4 regions of the Pantoea sp. y20 genome follow, and region 1 is predicted to be linked to each of the others. Evidence: predicted binding sites of a transcription regulator. Region 1 holds the regulator's gene; each other region holds the start of a gene.
What was found. The regulator PhoB, encoded in region 1, activates phosphate uptake and scavenging genes when phosphate is short. The targets are predictions, from matches to a motif close to CTGTCATAAAACTGNCNNAT.
Positions count from the first base shown of each region.

Region 1 (5,336 bases):
TCTTCCAGCAGCTCGGCGCGTTCGCCGGGTTTGGCATTCAGGAAGGCGGCAAACTGGCCTTGCGACAGCATCATTGAGCGGGTAAAGCGGGCGAAATCGAGCCCCGACAGGGTCTCAATCGCTTTTAGCTTGTCGCCAACTTTATCGGCGATGATCTGATTATCAGCGACGCGCGCCAGCTCGACGCGCGGTGCCTGCAGCTTACCGTCGGCTTGGCCGCGCGCGCGGTTCTGGCTCCAGAAGGCGCGCCAGGCTTCGCCTTTGATCTCAAACTCCACTTCCGCCAGACACTCGGCGGTGTCGCGGGTGATCAGCTCGTTCTGGGTTTGCGACAGCGTGCCGAGGCGCGGCGTCTGATGATAGAGCGCCAGGCAAATCGCATCGAGTAAGGTGGTTTTGCCCGCGCCAGTGGCGCCGGTAATGGCAAACAAGCCGTTGCTGGCAAAGGGCTCACGACGGAAATCGATAAACCATTCGCCGCGCAGCGCATTGAGGTTCTTAAAACGTAGCGTCAAAATTTTCATGCGGATGGATTCTCCAGCGCGGCAAGCTGGGTGCGGAACAGCTGCGTTAACTGCTCGGCCTGCCCGGCATCCAGCTGATCTTCCTGCGCCAGTCGGCGAGCAAACACGTCTTCCACTTTTAGTTCGCTCAGGGTTTCGTTCTCCAGCCGTTCGAGGCTGCGCTGCCGCTGTTCGCGGCTGCGGCGCACCAGCAGCACTTCGACCGGCAGATTTTCGGTGAGCGCTTCAATGCGACGTTGCAGATCGCTGAGATATTCCTGCGTGGTGATCTCAATATCCAGCCAGACTGGCTGTTCGCTGGCGCTCGCGCTGAACTGCGCCAGCTGATGTTCAATCTCCGCCATCGAGCCTTTCAGCATCTGCATCGGCTGGAAGTGCGGGATGGTTAGCGGCGTAACGGTATCGAGCGTGGTGCTGAATTCCAGCAGGAAGACGCTTTTCTCGCGGCCAAGCTCATCAAAACTGAGCGGAATCGGCGAACCGCTGTAACGAATGTGCTCGCTGTTGGCGATGCGCTGGGCGCGATGGATGTGACCGAGCGCGATGTAATCGGCGTGCGGAAACGCCTGCGCCGGGAAGGCATCCAGCGTACCGATATAGATGTCGCGCACCGAATCGCTTTTAGTCACGCCAACAGTGGTGAGATGACCGGTGGCGATGATCGGCAGCGTAACGTCCTGCGCATCGCACTGCGCCTGCGCGGCAGCAAAGCAGTGCTGATAATGCTGCTCGATCGCCTCCAGCAGCGAGATCTGCTTCTCGCGGCCGGATTGGCCAGCCTGGCTACGCAGAATGTCGCGCGGACGCAGATAAGGAATGGCGCACAGCAGCGCGCCCGGCGCGCCGTCGCGCTGCTTCAGGGTTAATACCTGCTGTTCGCCCTGCGGCGTGGCGCTGGTTATCACCTGCGTATTCAGGCAGGCCAGCAGCTCGCGCGATTCATTCAGCGTCGCCACCGAGTCGTGATTGCCCGCCAGCACCACCAATTGACAGCCGCTTGGCTGCAGCGCCACCACAAAACGGTTAAACATTTCACGCGCGTAGCTCGGCGGCGAACCGGTATCAAACAGGTCGCCGGCGATAATCAGCGCATCCACCTGATGCTGCACAATCTGATCCAGCAGCCAGTCGAGAAACGCCTGATGTTCCCGCGCGCGACTTTTGCTGTAAAAGAACTGACCGAGATGCCAGTCAGCGGTGTGAATGATGCGCATGTTTGCTCCGTGCTCTATTTAGCGAAGACGAATTATAACCACTTAAGATCACAAAGAAAAAAAGCAGAATTTTATTGTGACATTTCTGTTTTTTATCTATCTATCTTAGGGCGGTGTTTTCATAAAAGTGTCACAAAACTGACGCATAATGGCGCCGCAAATCCCAGTGACACGGTGTCACACTAGCAGGAGTTACAATGGCTAAGCGCATTTTGGTTGTGGAAGACGAAGCTCCCATCCGTGAAATGTTATGTTTCGTGCTGGAACAGAATGATTACCAGCCTATTGAGGCGGAAGATTATGACAGCGCGATTGGTAAGCTGATCGAACCCTGGCCTGATTTGATTCTGCTGGACTGGATGTTGCCCGGCGGCAGCGGGATTCAGTTTATTAAGCATTTGAAGCGCGAAGCCATGACGCGCGACATTCCGGTGATGATGCTGACGGCGCGCGGTGAAGAGGAAGATCGCGTGCGCGGTCTGGAAGTGGGCGCGGATGATTACATCACCAAGCCATTCTCACCGAAAGAGCTGATGGCGCGTATCAAAGCGGTGATGCGCCGTATTTCACCGATGGCGGTGGAAGAGGTGATTGAGATGCAGGGCCTGAGCCTTGATCCTTCCTCACATCGTGTGATGTCGGAAACCACGCCGCTGGAGATGGGGCCGACCGAGTATAAATTGCTGCACTTCTTTATGACCCACCCGGAACGCGTGTACAGCCGCGAACAGCTGCTGAACCATGTTTGGGGCACCAATGTGTATGTCGAAGATCGCACCGTCGATGTGCATATTCGCCGTTTACGTAAAGCACTGGAATTAACCGGCCACGATCGCATGGTTCAAACCGTGCGCGGAACAGGGTATCGTTTCTCTGCCCGCTATTAAACGTAAACGGAGTGTTTACCGTGCTGGAACGACTCTCCTGGAAGAGATTGTTGACCGAGCTGGCGCTGGTCTGTTTACCTGCGCTGGTGTTGGGTCTGTTGTTCGGATATCTGCCGTGGCTGCTGCTGATTGCGGTGACCGGCGTGATGTTCTGGCACTTCAGAAATCTGATGCGTCTGTCGCACTGGCTGTGGGTCGATCGTTCAATGACGCCGCCCACCGGACGCGGCAGCTGGGAACCGCTGTTTTATGGCCTGTACCAGATGCAATTGCGCAACCGGCGGCGGCGGCGCGAGCTGGGCAATCTGATCAAACGTTTCCGCAGCGGAGCAGAATCGCTGCCGGATGCGGTGGTGCTGACCACCGAAGAGGGCACTATTTTCTGGTGCAACGGCCTGGCGCAGCAGCACCTTGGCTTGCGCTGGCCGGAAGATAACGGCCAGAACATCCTCAATTTGCTGCGTTATCCTGAATTTTCCCGCTATATCCGCCAGCGCAAGTTCGACATGCCGCTGACGCAGATCCTCAATAATCAGCATCATATGGAATTCCGCGTGATGCCTTACAGCGAAGGTCAGTGGCTGATGGTGGCGCGTGATGTCACCCAGATGCACCAGTTGGAAGGCGCGCGACGCAACTTTTTTGCTAACGTCAGTCATGAACTGCGCACGCCGTTAACGGTATTGCAGGGTTATCTGGAAATGATGGACGACTCGGTGATGAACGAGCGCACGCGCAGCAAGGCGTTGCATACCATGCAAGAGCAGACGCGCCGCATGGACAGCCTGGTGAAGCAGTTGTTGACCTTGTCGCGTATCGAAGCGGCGCCGGCCATCGATCTCAAAGAGACGGTGGATGTGCCGGGCATGCTGATGCTGTTGCAGCGTGAAGCGGAAACGCTGAGTCAGGGACGTCACACCATCCATTTCCATACCGATCCGCATCTGAAAGTGTTCGGCAATGATGAGCAGCTACGTAGCGCCATTTCCAATCTGGTCTACAACGCGGTGAATCACACGCCCGATGGCACGCGCATCGACATCAGTTGGCTGCGCACTAAACAAGGCGCGCAGTTTAAGGTGTGCGATGACGGGCCGGGCATTAGCGAGCAGCATCTGCCGCGCCTCACCGAGCGTTTCTATCGCGTGGATAAAGCGCGTTCGCGCGCCACCGGCGGCAGCGGATTGGGGCTGGCGATCGTGAAGCATGCGTTGGGACATCACAACGCGCGGCTGGAGATCACCAGCGTGCCGCATCAGGAAACCTGTTTCAGCTTCCTGCTGCCGCCACGCTTGATTGTGGCTAACGTGATGCAAGAGCGGGTTAATTAAGGTCGTAGGATCGCTATTCATGGCGCCATACTTATCAGTTAATAAAGCCTTTTTGGTGCGGGCGCTGACACATCTGCTGCGTCACGGGCCGTCCTCGCGCCGCTAGCGCGGTACCTTCGGCTTCCACGTTGTGCCGACGGACCGTTCGCGGATCGGCCTTCCCTGGCCGACCCCGAACTGCCTCGCGCATCCATGCGCGAGGCTCCTGGCCCAACGTAAAAGCCTCAGCGCTGCGAATGGCCCTTTTGCCGCAGCAGACGCGCCAGCGCCTGAAGCGAATGAGTCCTTTTCAACAACACGCACTGAAGCTTATGAGCAGGCCGGGGGCACTTTTGGCCTGGCAATCCGCAGCGCTGAACGAAGCGAGGAAGCCAGGAGAGCCCGCAGGACGCGGGCGAAAGGCGGAGCCGGGACAAGGAAGTCCCGTCTCCGCCGGTCCGTCAGGCAGACGAGCGAAGTGAAGGTACCGCGTAAGCGGCGCGAGGACCGCCGGACCAAAAGTGACACCGGCCTGCGCACTCGTCGTTGGTTTAACTGACAAGCATTACGCCATTCATGGAGACCAATTCCCGCCTCATTAACAACCCATACGCAATGTATTGCGTGATAAATCGCACCGCTCCAGAATAGGCGTCTTACTGAATTGCGGAATCGCCAATGAAATCGCTGTTGATCTCCCTCTTGCTGCTTTGCTCTGCTTTGGCACACGGCCAACAAACCATGCTAACCGGCAATCTGAGCAGCGTTGGATCGGATACGCTGGGTTATCTGATGACATTATGGGGCGAGGATTTCAGCCGCCAGTCGCCGGGCGTCAACGTTCAGGTGCAGGCGGCGGGATCTTCTACTGCGCCGACGGCGCTGGCGGCAGGTGCTGCCCAGCTGGGCGCGATGAGCCGGCCGATGCAGATCGACGAACGTCAACTTTTTACCGCGCGCTACGGCTATCCGCCGCTGGCGGTGCCGGTGGCGATGGATGCGCTGGTGGTAGTGGTTAATCAGGACAATCCGCTGTCGCGCATCGCGCCGCAACAACTCGATGCGCTGTTCTCCATCACGCGTCTGTGCGGCGGGCAACAGGTGCCGCAGCGCTGGGGCGATCTCGGCCTGAGCGAAGGCCAGTGGGCCACGCGCAGCATCCAGCGCTATGGCCGCAACTCGGCGTCGGGAACGTGGGGCTTCTTTAAGCAGCAGGCGCTGTGCAAAGGTGATTTCCGTGCTGATGTCGCTGAATTCCCCGGCTCTGCGGCGGTGGTACAAGCCGTTGCCGCCACGCCCAACAGCATCGGTTATGCCAGTTTTGGCTTTCATCTCAGCGGCGTGAAAATGCTACCGGTGGTCACGGCGAACGGCGACAGCGTGATGCCGGATGCCGAATCG
Region 1 is NZ_CM142816.1:1,045,754-1,051,089, forward strand. Features, by position in the region: gene ACYAC5_RS04745 (AAA family ATPase) at 1-524, opposite strand, end outside; gene sbcD (exonuclease subunit SbcD) at 521-1,738, opposite strand; gene phoB (phosphate response regulator transcription factor PhoB) at 1,936-2,625, shown strand; gene phoR (phosphate regulon sensor histidine kinase PhoR) at 2,646-3,956, shown strand; gene ACYAC5_RS04765 (PstS family phosphate ABC transporter substrate-binding protein) at 4,614-5,336, shown strand, end outside.

Region 2 (5,336 bases), 700 kb from region 1:
TGGAACTGGATTTTCATGGGTTGTGCGGTGGTGTTTGTCTTCCAGCTGCTGCGTCCGCTGGTGCAGGGCAAATTCAAACGCAGCGGCAAAGGTTTTGTTCTGCCGGGTTTTGATGGATCAACGCCAAAGCAGAAGCTGTTGATGGCGCTGGTGATTGCCGCCGCCGTTATCTGGCCGTTTCTGGTCTCGCGCGGCAGCGTCGATATCGCCACGCTGACGCTGATCTACGTGATGCTCGGTCTCGGGTTGAACGTGGTGGTGGGTTTGTCTGGTTTGCTGGTGCTGGGCTACGGCGGTTTCTACGCCATCGGCGCTTACACCTTCGCGTTGCTAAATCACTATTACGGTTTTGGTTTTTGGGAAAGTCTGCCGCTGGCCGGTTTAGTCGCCGGTGCGTTTGGCCTGATGCTCGGCTTCCCGGTGCTGCGCCTGCGCGGTGACTATCTGGCGATCGTCACGCTCGGCTTCGGTGAAATCGTGCGTATTCTGCTGCTGAATAATACCGCGTTCACCGGCGGCCCGAACGGCATCGCGCAGATTCCCAAGCCAAGTCTGTTTGGTCTGGAGTTTGGCCGCCGCGTCAGTGAAGGCGGCTGGAGCACTTTCCATGATTTCTTTGGCCTGAAATACGATCCCAGCGACCGCGTGATTTTCCTCTATCTGGTGGCGCTGCTGCTGGTGGTGCTGACGCTGTTTGTGATCAACCGTTTGCTGCGTATGCCGCTGGGCCGCGCGTGGGAAGCGCTGCGTGAAGATGAGATCGCCTGCCGTTCGCTCGGCCTGAGCCCAACGCGCATCAAGCTGACGGCTTTCACCATCAGCGCCGTGTTCGCAGGCTTCGCGGGGACGCTGTTCGCCGCTCGTCAGGGCTTCGTCAGCCCGGAATCCTTCACCTTTGTCGAATCGGCCTTTGTGCTGGCGATTGTGGTGTTGGGCGGCATGGGTTCGCAGCTGGCAGTGATCCTTGCAGCGATTCTGCTGGTGGTATCACGCGAGCTGATGCGTGATTTGAACGAGTACAGCATGCTGGTGCTCGGCGGTTTGATGGTGCTGATGATGATCTGGCGTCCGCAAGGTCTGCTGCCGATGAAGCGTCCGCATCTGAAGATGAAAAGCAGTAAACAAGGAGAGCAGGCATGAGTCAGCCTTTATTAGCCGTTGAAGGCCTGATGATGCGCTTCGGCGGCCTGTTAGCCGTCAACAACGTGGCGCTTGAGCTGCATCCACAGGAAATTGTTTCGCTGATCGGCCCGAACGGTGCCGGTAAAACCACGGTGTTCAACTGCCTGACCGGTTTCTACAAACCGACCGGCGGCACCATCAAACTGCGCGATCAACAACTGCAAGGTTTGCCAGGCCAGAAGATTGCGCGCATGGGCATTGTGCGTACCTTCCAGCATGTGCGTCTGTTCCGTGAAATGACGGTGATTGAGAACCTGCTGGTGGCACAGCATCAGCACCTGAAAAGCGGCGTGTTCTCCGGCTTGTTCAAAACCCCGGCTTTCCGTCGCGGTGAGAGCGAAGCGCTGGATCGCGCGGCAACCTGGCTTGAACGCATCGGTTTGCTGGATCTGGCTAACCGTCAGGCGGGTAACCTTGCTTATGGTCAGCAGCGTCGTCTGGAGATTGCGCGCTGCATGGTGACGCGTCCGGAAATCCTGATGCTGGATGAACCGGCGGCGGGTCTTAACCCGCGTGAAACGCACGAACTCGATGAGCTGATCGCCGAACTGCGCGGTGAGCACAAGGTTTCCGTGCTGCTGATTGAACACGATATGAAGTTGGTGATGGGCATTTCTGACCGCATTTACGTGGTTAATCAGGGAACGCCGCTGGCTAACGGCACGCCGGAACAGGTGCGTAACAATCCGGATGTGATCCGTGCTTATTTAGGTGAGGCGTAACATGGCAAACCCGATTTTAACTTTGCAGAATGTCAGCGCCCATTACGGTCCGATTCAGGCGCTGCATAACATTAATCTGCACATCAATCAGGGTGAAATCGTCACGCTGATCGGTGCCAACGGCGCGGGTAAAACCACGTTGCTCGGCACTTTGTGTGGCGAACCACGCGCCACCAGCGGCACCATCACCTTTGATGGTAAAACAATCACCGACTGGCAAACCGCGAAAATCATGCGTGAAGCGATTGCCATCGTGCCGGAAGGCCGTCGGGTGTTTTCGCGCATGACGGTGGAAGAGAACCTGGCGATGGGCGGTTTTTTCGCCACGCGTCAGCAGTATCTGGAGCGTATCGATCGCGTTTATCAGCTGTTTTCACGGCTGGCAGAACGTAAAGCACAGCGCGCGGGCACCATGTCTGGCGGTGAGCAGCAGATGCTGGCGATTGGTCGTGCGTTGATGAGCCAGCCGCGTTTGCTGCTGCTGGATGAGCCGTCGTTGGGGTTGGCGCCGATTATCATTCAGCAGATCTTCGATACCATTGAGCAGCTGCGTAAAGAGGGCATGACCATCTTCCTCGTCGAGCAGAACGCCAACCAGGCGCTGAAGCTGGCAGATCGCGGCTATGTGCTGGAGAACGGCCACGTGGTGCTGGAGGACAGCGGCGAAGCGTTGCTGTCCAACGAAGCGGTGCGGAGTGCGTATTTAGGCGCGTAAGTTGGTGCTCGCTGTCCCCCATCCCGGCCTTCCCCCGCAAGCGGGGGAAGGAGACGCTGCCACATGCCACTCCCAACTCACATATAGCAGCATCTTCCTCCCCCATTAATGGGGGAGGACCGAGGAGGGGGACAGCGAGCACGCACGAATTAGCTCAGTTTTCATTACCAACCCACCTGTCACATCCCCGTCATAAACCTGTTATTAATCCGTCATTTCCCCGTGTCATGTTACGTCGCGAACTAAAAAATGCGCGCATTCGCGCGTACTTAACAGCACAGGAAAAACCTTATGTCCGCTTTTACGCTTCGTCCCCGCCTGATGAGTGCCGTGCTCGGTCTGGCGCTCAGCGGTAATGCGCTTGCTGCAACTGAGATCCCTTTCTGGCACTCAATGGAAGGCGAGTTAGGCAAAGAAGTTGATTCTCTGGCACAACGTTTTAACCAGGCTCATCCCGATTACAAAATCGTTCCGACTTACAAAGGCAACTACGAGCAGAGCTTAGCGGCGGGTATCGCGGCAGTGCGCGCCGGTAAAGCACCTGCGCTGCTGCAGGTGTATGAAGTCGGTACGGCGACCATGATGGCGTCAAAAGCTATCGTGCCGGTCAACCAGGTGTTTAAAGACGCCGGCGTGCAAATGGATCCCAGGCAGTTCGTGCCAGCCGTTGCCGGTTACTACAGCGACAGCAAAGGCCAGCTGATCTCGCAGCCGTTCAACAGCTCCACGCCGGTGCTGTACTACAACAAAGATGCGTTCAAAAAAGCCGGTCTGAACCCGGATCAGCCACCAAAAACCTGGCAGGAGCTGGCGAAAGACGCCGAAGCGCTGCGCAAAGCCGGCCTGACCTGCGGTTACGCCAGCGGCTGGCAGGGCTGGATTCAGATTGAAAACTTCAGCGCCTGGCATGCGCTGCCGGTCGCCACCAAAAATAACGGCTTTGACGGTACCGATGCTGTACTTGAATTCAACAAGCCGGTGCAGGTGCGCCACATCGAAATGCTGGAAGCGATGAACAAGAAGGGGGATTTCACCTACTTCGGTCGCAAAGATGAATCCACCGCCAAGTTCTACAACGGCGATTGCGGCATCACCACCGCGTCTTCCGGTTCGCTGGCCGACATCAAACACTACGCCAAATTTAACTTCGGCGTAGGCATGATGCCGTACGATGAAACCGTTCCGAACGCACCGCAAAACGCCATCATTGGCGGCGCGAGCCTGTGGGTGATGAAAGGCAAAGATGCCAACACCTACAAAGGCGCGGCGGAGTTCATGAAGTTCCTCGCACAGCCGGAAATCGCTGCCGAATGGCACCAGAAAACCGGTTACCTGCCTATCACCACCGCCGCATACGAACTGACTAAGCAACAGGGCTTCTATGACAAGAACCCCGGCGCAGACATCGCTACGCGTCAGATGCTGAACAAAGATCCGCTGCCGTTCACCAAAGGCATGCGTCTGGGCAACATGCCACAGATTCGTACTGTCGTGGACGAAGAGCTGGAAGGCGTGTGGACCGGCAAACAGGCACCGCAAGCCGCGCTGGATAACGCTGTGAAGCGCGGTAACGAACTGCTGCGCCGTTTTGAGCAGCAAGTGAAGTAACGCTGTTATCTCGGGGCCGACGCCTGGCGTTCGCCCCGATTTTTCTCCTGGATTGAGCCTGCTATGTCCTCATCGCGCCCGGTATTTCGCTCCCGTTTTCTGCCCTATTTGCTGCTGCTGCCGCAACTGGTGATCACGGCCATCTTCTTTCTGTGGCCAGCCGGTGAAGCCTTGTGGTATTCGCTGCAAAGCATTGATCCTTTTGGCATCTCCAGCACCTTCGTCGGAATGGCGAACTTTAAACGCCTGTTCAGCGACGAGTACTATCTGGCGTCCTTTTGGACCACCATTGAGTTCAGTGCGCTGGTCACGATTTGCGGCATGACCTTTTCCCTGCTGCTGGCGGCGCTGGTGGATTACGTGATTCGCCTGCGCAAGCTCTACCAAACTTTGCTGCTGCTGCCGTACGCGGTGGCGCCGGTGGTAGCGGCGGTGCTGTGGATGTTCCTGTTTAATCCGGGCCTCGGTTTGTTCAGCCACCTGCTAAACCAAATGGGCTACAACTGGAACTACGCGCAAAACAGCGGTCAGGCGATGTTCCTGATTGTGCTGGCGTCGATCTGGCAGCAAATGAGCTATAACTTCCTGTTTTTCTTCGCCGCGCTGCAGTCGATTCCCAAATCGCTGGTGGAAGCGGCAGCGATCGATGGCGCCGGTCCGGTGCGTCGCTTCTTCAATTTATCCCTGCCGCTGATTACGCCGGTGAGCTTTTTCCTGCTGGTGGTCAATCTGGTGTATGCCTTCTTCGATACCTTCCCGGTGATCGATGCCGCCACTGGCGGCGGGCCAGTACAGGCCACCACCACGCTGATCTACAAAATCTATCGCGAAGGCTTCACCGGGCTGGATCTCTCTTCCTCCGCCGCGCAATCGGTGGTGTTGATGCTGCTGGTGATTGGCCTGACTATCCTGCAATTCCGCTTTGTCGAGCGTAAGGTGCAATACCAATGATTGAGAATCGACGCGGGCTGGACATCTTCAGCCATACCTTGCTGGTGCTGGGCGTGCTGACCATTCTGTTCCCGCTCTACATCGCTTTTGTCGCGGCGACGCTGGATAACGAGGCGGTGTATCAGGTGCCGATGACGCTGCTGCCGGGTACGCATTTG
Region 2 is NZ_CM142816.1:347,994-353,329, forward strand. Features, by position in the region: gene ACYAC5_RS01560 (high-affinity branched-chain amino acid ABC transporter permease LivM) at 1-1,140, shown strand, start outside; gene livG (high-affinity branched-chain amino acid ABC transporter ATP-binding protein LivG) at 1,137-1,904, shown strand; gene livF (high-affinity branched-chain amino acid ABC transporter ATP-binding protein LivF) at 1,906-2,619, shown strand; gene ugpB (sn-glycerol-3-phosphate ABC transporter substrate-binding protein UgpB) at 2,911-4,227, shown strand; gene ugpA (sn-glycerol-3-phosphate ABC transporter permease UgpA) at 4,291-5,178, shown strand; gene ugpE (sn-glycerol-3-phosphate ABC transporter permease UgpE) at 5,175-5,336, shown strand, end outside.
Region 2: the regulator PhoB is predicted to act here: its motif matches at 2,807-2,826, upstream of ugpB (sn-glycerol-3-phosphate ABC transporter substrate-binding protein UgpB).

Region 3 (5,336 bases), 820 kb from region 1:
TTTCAGGGGGACGGATGCAGCAGCATAAACAGAGTTGGCTCGGACGTGAGCGAGGCTTTTCGGCCTTTGCCACCGGTCCGCTGCTCGACTTCTGGCGTCGCCGTGAAGAGTGTGAATTTACCGGCGTCGGCAACCTGAAGATTCGCTACGTCCGTTTCACCTCACCGCAACATCGCCGTGTCATTCTGGTCGTGCCTGGCCGCATTGAGAGCTACATCAAGTATCCCGAACTGGCTTACGACCTGTTCATGTGCGGCTACGATGTGGTGATTCTCGACCATCGCGGTCAGGGACGCTCTGAACGTCTGCTGGAAGATTCGCATCGCGGCCATGTGGTGGAATTTGGCGACTACGTTGACGACCTGGAAACGCTGTATCTGAAAGAGATCGTGAGTCCACATTATCAGCAGCGCTACGTGCTGGCCCACTCGATGGGCGGCGCGATTTTAGCGCTGTTTCTCGCGCGTCAGCCGCAGGCGTTTCATGCTGCGGTGTTCTCCGCGCCGATGTTTGGCATTGTGCTGCCGCTGCCCGACTGGATGGCGCACCGTATTCTGGACTGGACCGAGAAACTGCCGGCGCTGCGTGAAGGTTACGCGCTGGGCACCGGGCGCTGGCGCGCCAATCCGTTTGGCATCAACCGCCTGACGCATAGCCGCGAACGCTATCGCCGTAACCTGCGTTTTTACGCCGACGATCCGGCAATTCGCGTCGGTGGCCCCACTTATCACTGGGTGCGCGAAGGCGTGCAGGCCGGGCGGGACATCTTCAATCAGGTAGCGAACATCACCACGCCGACCTTGCTGCTGCAGGCCAGTGAAGATGATGTGGTGGATAACCGCTCACAAAATCTATTTTGTACGGCGATGGCCGCAGCAGGACATCCCTGCGCGGGCAACGCGCCGTATGTGATCAAAGGAGCGCGTCATGAGATCTTGTTTGAAACAGACGCGATGCGTGCCGAAGCGCTAAACGCGGTGGTCGATTTCTTTGAACGCCACGCTTAATCAATTTTACTTTCCGATATCAACACCCGAGGTTTACATGTATCACATCGTCGCATCCGACCTGGATGGCACGCTGCTCTCTCCGGACCATCGCCTGACGCCGTTCGCGCGCACCACGCTGCAGGAACTGGTGGCGCGTGATATCCACTTTGTCTTTGCCACCGGCCGTCACTATATCGACGTCGGACAGATGCGCGATAAGCTCGGCATTCCGGCTTACATGATCACGTCTAATGGCGCACGCGTGCACAACGCCGCAGGTGAACTGGTGTTCAGCCACAATCTTGACGCCGACATCGCCAGCGATCTGTATGGCCTGCAATATCATGACGAGCATATCCTGACGCACGTCTATCGCGACGATGAGTGGTTCATGAGCCGTCATCGTCCGGATGAGCAGGACTATTTCCGTGAATCGGTGTTTAACTATCAGGTTTACCAGCCGGGCATGCTGCCGACTGATGGCATCAGCAAAGTGTTCTTCACCTGCGAAGATCCGGAGCGTTTAATTCCCATGGAGCAGGCGATTGAAGCGCGCTGGGGCGATCGCGTGAATGTCAGCTTCTCGCTGCCAACGTGTCTGGAAGTGATGGCGGGCGGCGTTTCCAAAGGCCACGCGCTGGAAGCGGTAGCGAAACAGCTCGGCCACTCGCTGAAAGCGTGCATCGCCTTCGGCGACGGCATGAATGATGTGGAGATGCTCAGCATGTCGGGCAAAGGCTGCATCATGCGCAATGCGCAGCAGCGTTTGAAAGATACCTTGCCGACGCTGGAAGTGATTGGCAGCAACGCGGATGACGCCGTGCCGCACACGCTGCGTAAACTGTTCCTCGCCTAGAAAAAAGGGCCGGTCACCACCGGCCCTTTTTCGTTATGCCAGCTGTTTCTTGTGCTTGTGCTCACTGACCATGGTGAGCAGCAGCAGAATCACTGCCAGCACCGATCCGCCAATCATCACAATGAATCCGCCGTCCCAGCCGAAATAATCCACGGTGTAACCGACAATCGCACTCGCCGCGACCGATCCGCCGAGATAGCCAAACAGCCCGGTAAAGCCCGCTGCCGTTCCGGCCGCTTTTTTCGGTGCCAGTTCCAGCGCGTGCAGGCCAATCAGCATCACAGGACCGTAAATCAGGAAGCCGATCACAATCATGCACAGCATGTCGATGCCTGGATTGCCTGGAGGATTCAGCCAGTACACCACGGTGGCGATGGTCACCAGTGTCATAAAGAACACGCCGGTTGCGCCACGGTTGCCGCGGAACACTTTGTCCGACATCCAGCCGCACAGCAGCGTGCCGGGAATACCGGCATATTCGTAAAAGAAGTAGGCCCACGAGGATTTATCCAGCGTGAAGTGCTTCACCTCTTTCAGGTAGGTCGGCGACCAGTCGAGAATGCCGTAACGCAGCAGGTATACAAACACGTTCGCCAGTGCGATGTACCACAGCAGCTTGTTGGGCAGAATGTACTGCATGAAAATCTGCTTCGCCGTCAGCTCCTGCTCGTGATCCTCGTTGTAATCCGGCGGATAATCATTTTTCCACGCTTCAATCGGCGGTAAACCGCAAGATTGTGGTGTGTCACGCATCAAGGCGAAGGCAATAATCGCGATGAGGATGGCGCCAAACGCCGGCATATACAGCGCGGCTTTCCAGTCGTTAAACCACGCCATGCCGAGCAGGAACAGCAGCGGAGGAATACCGCCACCGACGTTATGCGCGCAGTTCCACACCGACACAATTCCGCCGCGCTCTTTCTGCGACCACCAGTGCACCATGGTGCGCCCGCACGGCGGCCAGCCCATGCCCTGGAACCAGCCGCACAGGAACAGCAGCACAAACATCACCATGATGCTGGAGGTGGCCCACGGCACGAATCCCATCACCAGCATCACCGCTGCGGCAAGGATCAATCCGGCGGGCAAAAACACGCGCGGATTCGAGCGGTCTGAGACCGAGCCCATAATGAATTTCGAGAAGCCGTAAGCGATGGAAATGCCCGATAGCGCAAAGCCGAGATCGCCGCGCGAGAAGCCTTGTTCCACCAGATAAGGCATTGCCAGCGCAAAGTTTTTACGCACCAAATAGTAGGCGGCATAGCCAAAAAATATTCCCAGGAAAATCTGCCAGCGCAGACGACGATAAAGCGGATCAACACGATCATCGGCCACTTGTGGGCGATGCGGTGCAGGTTTGAAAATACTCAACATGAGTGTGGCCCTCCAGGGCGCGATATAGTTATGAGTTCCCAGCAGGTTGGGGCAAAAACAGGCAGTAAAAATGGCAAAGCGAAGTTTCCATTTCGCGCAAAGGATAGTGATGGTCACGCGCAGTTACTGTGACATGTGACACATATGTTACAGTTTTATGACAATTGAGAGCGAAAAAAACCAGGAAATGTTGTATTTCGCGCATTTTTACCCGGACGTTAAAATGAGAAATGAAAATTATTCGTCGTTATTTTATCCACTTGTAAACCAGATAGTTCACCCCGATTTCGACAGTTTGTTTACACTAGCGCCACTGTTCATTTTGAGATCGTTACCGTGCTGTTACTGATCGTTACCACCATTCTGTGGGCCTTTTCCTTCAGTTTGATCGGGGAATACCTCGCAGGTCAGGTGGATTCCTGGTTCTCTGTTTTGATGCGTCTGGCGCTCGCCGCCATCGTTTTCCTGCCGTTCCTGCGCTGGCGCGGTTACCGTGCTTCCACCATCCTGCTGTATATGCTGGTGGGCATGCTGCAGCTTGGCATCATGTATTTATTAAGCTTTGAGGCTTATCTGTATCTCAGCGTGACCGAGTTCCTGCTGTTCACCGTGATGACGCCGCTGTATGTCACGCTGATCTACGATTTGCTCAGCCGACGTCCGCTGCGTATCGGCTATGCCTTCAGCGCGCTACTGGCGGTAATCGGTGCGGCGATTATTCGTTACGACAAAGTCAGCGACCATTTCTGGTTTGGTTTGCTGCTGGTACAGGCGGCAAACATCTGCTTCGCCATCGGCATGGTGGGCTACAAACGCCTGCAGGAAACTCGCCCGATGCCGCAGCACACCGCATTTTCGTGGTTCTATCTGGGCGCGGTGATGATCGCGGTGATCGCCTGGAGCTTGTGGGGCAATCCGAACAAACTGCCGACCACGTCGCTGCAGTGGGGCATTCTGGTGTGGCTGGGCGTGGCGGCTTCAGGTTTGGGCTATTTCATGTGGAACTATGGCGCTACGCAGGTGGATGCTGGCACGCTGGGTATTATGAACAACATGCATGTGCCAGCGGGCTTGCTGGTGAATCTGGCGATCTGGCAGGAGAAACCGCATTGGCCAAGTTTTCTCGCCGGTGCCGCCGTGATTTTCGCATCCCTTTATGTGCACAAACGCTGGGTATTAGGTAAGAAAAGCAACGCATAGGCTAAAAGGGAAGGGATAGCGCGGCAGTGGAGCAAAGCATCCGAGCCATGGATGGCGAGGCTGATCCACAAGGAAGTGGTTTCCCTTTGCGATCTGCTGCGCTATCCCTGACCCGGCTCGAACAAAGAAGCGATTAACCCTTCTTAGCCGGCCCCGGACGATGAATCATCGTCAACCCTTTCAGGAAATTACGCAGAATCTGATCGCCGCATTCGCGGAAATTCTTATGATCTGGGTTGCGGAAAATCGCGCCAACTTCAGCCTGTGAGATCTTAAAGTTCGCTTTCAGCAGCACATCCGGAATATCGGTGGTCTTCAGCTCAAAGGCGATACGCAATTTCTTCATGAAAATGTTGTTATTCATGCGGCGCTCAATCGAAGGCGCGGGCGCATCTTCACTCTTACCGCGACGGTAAAAAATCAGACCGTTAAGGAAGTAGCCCATCAATACATCTGGCAGCTTGCGAAACGCGGCATCGTCATCTTTCTTCATCCACGCCTGCACGTCTTCCAGCGGCACTTCACTTCCCGCCAGGGCAAAAATCTCCACCACTTTGCTATCGCTCAAATCCAGCATATAGCGCACGCTGCGCAGAACATCGTTACTCATCATGGTGAAACTCTCTTGGTCGCGGGTTGAGGCGGCGCATTATAGAGCAGGCGGGGCAGGGATAACAGCGCGGGCGACCTTCGCCGCCCAACAACATCAGGATGAGGTGATTTGCAGTGAGCCGGGACGCGCGGCATCGCGCACAAAGGGCAGATGTTCACAGGCGTGCTGACGGGCAAACCGCACAAAGGCTTCCATTACCGGCTGACGCTGCTCGCCTTCGCGTACGGCGGCATACAAGCGGCTCCACAAACCACCGCCTAAGGTCTTGGTCACCACCAAACCCTGCTGCTCAAAATTCTCTACT
Region 3 is NZ_CM142816.1:228,242-233,577, forward strand. Features, by position in the region: gene pldB (lysophospholipase L2) at 15-1,007, shown strand; gene yigL (sugar/pyridoxal phosphate phosphatase YigL) at 1,045-1,845, shown strand; gene glpT (glycerol-3-phosphate transporter) at 1,879-3,219, opposite strand; gene ACYAC5_RS01060 (carboxylate/amino acid/amine transporter) at 3,556-4,419, shown strand; gene ACYAC5_RS01065 (YehS family protein) at 4,553-5,032, opposite strand; gene metR (HTH-type transcriptional regulator MetR) at 5,126-5,336, opposite strand, start outside.
Region 3: the regulator PhoB is predicted to act here: its motif matches at 3,364-3,383, upstream of glpT (glycerol-3-phosphate transporter).

Region 4 (5,336 bases), 1.4 Mb from region 1:
CTGATTAAGGCTTTTCGGAACACAGCAATGACTTCATCTCAACCTCGCTACGTTAAAACCGGCGGCGATCCACGTGCGTTTGCCGAATATGCCGCGCTGCGCCAGGAAATGCAGAAACTCACGCATCCGGCGCGTCCGGATGTCGATTGGCCGCACGTCTCCATGCTCTGTTTAACGCTGTTCGAAAAAAACGGTGTCGAGCTGCAAAGTGCGGTCTGGTACACGCTATCGCGCGCGAACACGGCAGGAACGGCAGGTATAACGGAAGGCCTGGCGGTGCTAGTAGCATTGATTACCCGCGATTGGCCGACGTTATGGCCGCAACCGGCACATTCACGTATCGAACTGCTGGCGGGACTGAGTCGTCGGTTGCAGCAATTCCTGCGTACTCAAACGATAACCGATGCAGACTTGACGGCGCTGAGCCAGGCGGCGCGCTTGCTCAGCGAAGCCGGCGATCATCTGCAACGTCTTGAACTGCGTCAGCTTAGTCAGATTGATCCGCTGCTGGACCGCATTCGCAGTGCGGTGGTGATGCTGGAACACTGCGATGTTTCAACATCTGATGCTGTGGCTAAGCTGCCTGAAGTCGTTCCGATTGAGAAGCCCGCAATGGCGTTAGCTAGTGCAGAAGTCAGTGGCTGGGTGTACGTTCCGTCTCCGGGTGTGCCTGCACAGGATGTGAGGCGGCTGCGCCGTCGGGCATTTGTGAGTGGCGTTGGCGCGACGCTGCTGAGCGTGTCACTCATCGTCGCCACTGGCTATTTCGTTGAGCAAAATACTGAGCAGGAATCTCCGTTGCAGCAGGCATTACAGGCTTCAGTATCACCAGTTGCTGCGCCTCTCACACCGGAAATGATGGCTGAGCTCCAGGCGAATCCCCCCGAATGGCTGAACGACGGAGCATGGCTGGAGCAAATGCAGCAGCAACTGAACTGGCTGCAGGGCGCATCGCCGGACTGGAATCTGCAGCATGGTAATGCGTTAGTGATGCAGGCCAGCCAGTTGTTGCCTGATTCGGATGCGGTTAAAACGATGAGCGCACGCTGGAACAAGCAGCTTAAAGCGGCAGCAATACCAGCAGATAAAATGCAGGGATGGCAACAGGGCATGGAGCAGCTCAACATGTTGTCGCAGCGCCTGAACGGACTTGACGAGCAGCGCGGCAAATACCTGACGGTGAGCGAACTGAAAACAGCGGTCTACAATATGACGCAGGCGTTCAACGGAACGGTGCCACTGGAAGAGGAACTGCGCGTGTTGCTGCAATCGGACGATGACGCTACACAGAATCAGCTATCACAAGCGGAAATGCACCTGAAGCAGCTTATCGCCAGTTACCAAACGACAGCTACATCGTCAAAAAAGCAGGACTAACAAAATCCGCAGCCAACCGGTATTCGCAGCTATCAAACTCTGCGGGGGTTTGAATCCCCCTTGCAGAAAACAGGCAAAAAAAAAGCCTGAACTTTCGTTCAGGCTCTTCTTTAGAATGTGGCGGTGAGAGGGGGATTCGAACCCCCGATACGTTGCCGTATACACACTTTCCAGGCGTGCTCCTTCAGCCACTCGGACACCTCACCACATTTTTTTTGTCAACCGCGCTGGGTCAACGGGGCGCTACTATAGGGAGATCGCTGAAAAGGGTCAAGCGCTATTTTCTCCTTTTGTTCTATTCGCTTAAGCTCTGAGCGTATTGCCGTTGGCCTGCTCATCATGGCGATTCTGTCATCAAATCATTCCCTCTCTGTCACAAAAATGTCACCGCACTGTCGCAGACTTGTCCGCGGAAACATTTGGTTATATCTATGGAAAAGGATGCTTATAAATGAAACAGATACCTCTCTTAACGGTTACTCTGCTGGCTTCTCTGGTCGCGACATCGGCAGTGGCAGACGATGCACACTATTCCCGCGCTGCTACCGGCGATGTCACCGAGCACGGCGGCGCGCGTCGTCTCACCGGCGACCAGACCGAAGCGCTAAGAGCGTCATTAAGTAATAGCACCGCAAAAAACGTGATTCTGCTGATTGGTGACGGCATGGGAGATTCGGAAATCACCGCCGCGCGTAATCAGGCGCGGGGCGCAGGCGGTTTCTTCCCCGGCCTTGATGCGCTGCCGCTCACCGGTCAATACACGCACTATTCACTGGATAAGAAAACCCACAAGCCGAATTACGTGACGGATTCCGCCGCGTCGGCCACGGCGTGGGCCACCGGCACCAAATCCTATAACGGTGCGATTGGCGTCGACGTGAACGGCAAAGATCAGGTAACGATTCTTGAGCTGGCGAAAGCCGCCGGTAAAGCCACCGGCAACGTTTCCACTGCTGAACTGCAGGATGCCACGCCAGCAGCGTTGATCGCGCACGTCACTTCGCGCAAATGCTACGGCCCGGAGAAAACCAGCGAATTGTGCCCGACTAACGCGCTGGAGCAGGGCGGTAAAGGATCGATTACCGAGCAGATGCTAAAAACCCGTGCGGACGTCACGCTGGGCGGCGGCGCGAAATCCTTTAGCGAAACCGCCAAAGCTGGCGAGTATCAGGGTAAAACCCTGCGCGAACAGGCACAGGCGCTGGGTTATCAGTGGGTTGATAATCTCGATGGCATGAACGCCATTCAGCAGGCCGACCAGAGTAAACCGGTGCTTGGCCTGTTTGCCGACGGCAATATGCCGGTGCGCTGGCAGGGACCGAAAGCCAGCTATCACGGCAACATTGATAAGCCGGTGGTGACCTGTGAAGTGAATAAAGAGCGTCCGGCTTCGGTACCGACGCTGGCGCAGATGACCAAAAAAGCCATCGATCTGCTAAGCACTAATGAGAAAGGCTTCTTCCTGCAGGTGGAAGGCGCGTCAATTGATAAGCAGGATCATGCGGCCAATCCATGCGGTCAGATTGGTGAAACCGTTGATCTGGATGAAGCGGTGCAGCAGGCGCTAGCCTTTGCGCGCGAACATGGCGACACGCTGGTGGTGGTGACCGCCGACCACGCGCACAGCAGCCAGATCGTGGAGAATGGCACCAAAGCGCCGGGTCTGACGCAAGCGGTGAATACCAAAGATGGCGCGGTGATGACCATCAGCTACGGCAATTCAGAAGAGGATTCGCAGGAACACACCGGCACGCAGGTGCGCATTGCGGCGTACGGCCCGCATGCGGCTAACGTGGTGGGCTTGACCGATCAGACCGATCTGTTCTTTACCCTGAAGGATGCGATGGGGTTGAAGTAGCCAGGATAACGGTCGCCATTAACGGCGACCGTTATACCTTATAACCCGCGTTTTGCCATCAACCGCGCTAAATCCACCAGACGATTGGAGAAGCCCCATTCGTTATCGTACCAGGCGAGAATCTTCACCAGATTGCCGCCAATCACCAGCGTAGAGAGACCATCAATAATCGATGAACGGGCATCGCCCTGATAATCGCTTGATACCAGCGGCTCGTCGCTGTATCCAAGAATCCCCTTCAGCGGACCTTCTGCCGCCGCGGCTTTAAACGCGTCATTCACCTCTTCTGCGGTCACGTCGCGTTTCAGCGTTACGGTCAAATCCACAATCGACACCACCGGCACCGGCACGCGCAGGGAATAGCCGGTCAATCGACCCTCCAGCTCCGGAATCACCCGACCGAGCGCCTTCGCCGCCCCGCTTGAGTAAGGCACAATCGACAACGCCGCCGCCCGTGCACCGCGCAGATCTTTCTCCGGCTGATCGTGCAGCACCTGGCTGTTGGTATAAGCATGCGTGGTGTTCATTAAACCGTGCTCGATACCAAACGCCTGGTGCAGCACTGCCGCCGCTGGCGCTAAGCCGTTGGTGGTGCAGCTGCCGTTACTCACCACAAAGTGCTGCTGCGGATCGTAACGTTGATCGTTCACGCCCAGCACAATTGTCAGGTCATCGTTTTTGCCCGGCGCGGAGATAATCACGCGCTTAGCACCGCCGCTGGTGATGTGCACTGCGGCTTTGTCGCGTTCGGTGAAGAAGCCGGTGGCTTCAATCACGATATCCACGCCGACATCGCGCCAGCGAATATTCGCCGGATCGCGCTCGCTGAACACGCGCACCGCTTTGCCATCAATGCGCAATTCGCCTTCACCGGCTTCCACTTCCGCCGGTAGCCTGCCGAGCAGGGAGTCGTGTTTCAACAGATGCGCGAGGGTTTTACTGTCGGTGAGGTCGTTAATGGCGACGATTTCAATATCATCGCTGCCCAGCGCTGCACGAAAAACGTTACGTCCGATACGGCCAAAGCCGTTAATGCCGATCTTAGTCATGATTGACTCCTTTTCCGAAGATGCTGGAGTCACTCTAAGCCGATGGTGTGATGGCGTAAACGCCAAAAAAGGATCACTTTACGCCAATTTCCGACAGTGGAAGCGCTGGCGATATTCGCCCGGCGTGAGATGCAGCTGACGCTCAAAGCTGCGGCGTAAATTGATGCTGCTGCCAAAACCGGTCTGTTGCGCGATGCGATCCAGCGTGTCGTTGCTTTGTTCCAGTTGTTCACGCGCGGCGGCGAGACGCGCTTCGGCCACATAGCGCGCGGGCGGCGCGCCGGTTTCACGGGTGAACACGCGGGTAAAGTTGCGCGGGCTCATGGCGACGCGCTCCGCCAGTTTCTCGACTGAGAGATCTTCGGCGAGGTTGGCGCGGATCCAGCGCTGCAGTTCACCAATCGGGCCAATGCCGCTCGGCGTTTGCAGATGAAAACGGCTGAACTGCATCTGTCCGCCGGGACGGCGCAGATACATCACCATGTCCTGCGCAATATCACGCGCCACGCTAAAGCCGAAATCCTCTTCCACCAGCGCTAATGTCAGGTCAAAGCCCGAGCTGACGCCGCCGGAGGTCCAGATCGGTCCGTCCTGAATAAACAGCGGACCGCCTTCCACCTGAATCGCTGGATAGCGCGATTGCAAGGTATCGAGCAAGCGCCAGTGCGTGGTGGCGCGGCGACCTGCCAGCAAGCCGGATTCCGCCAGCAGCATCGCGCCGCCACATACCGACACCACGCGACGCGCCTGCGGAGCCGCCAGCTTGATGAAATCGACCACCATATTGCCTTCTTCCACGCTGTCGCCGCGCCCGGTGATCATGATGGTGTCCCACGCAGTGCGCGGATCGAGATCGGCCAGTTTGAGGTCGGCTAATAGATTGAGGCCGGATTGGCCATGGATCACCTGATGCGATTGGGTGGTGGCGAGGCTGACGCGATAGCGCTGCTGATCGACGCCAACCGGCAGATGCTGATTGGCGCGCATCAGGATATCGGCGATACCCGCCGCTTCAAACAGCATGCCGCCGTCGGGCACAATAATCAGAAAGG
Region 4 is NZ_CM142816.1:2,469,135-2,474,470, reverse strand. Features, by position in the region: gene ACYAC5_RS11630 (VasL domain-containing protein) at 28-1,377, shown strand; tRNA gene ACYAC5_RS11625 (tRNA-Ser) at 1,496-1,583, opposite strand; gene phoA (alkaline phosphatase) at 1,829-3,235, shown strand; gene gap (type I glyceraldehyde-3-phosphate dehydrogenase) at 3,274-4,284, opposite strand; gene ACYAC5_RS11610 (GlxA family transcriptional regulator) at 4,363-5,336, opposite strand, start outside.
Region 4: the regulator PhoB is predicted to act here: its motif matches at 1,748-1,767, upstream of phoA (alkaline phosphatase).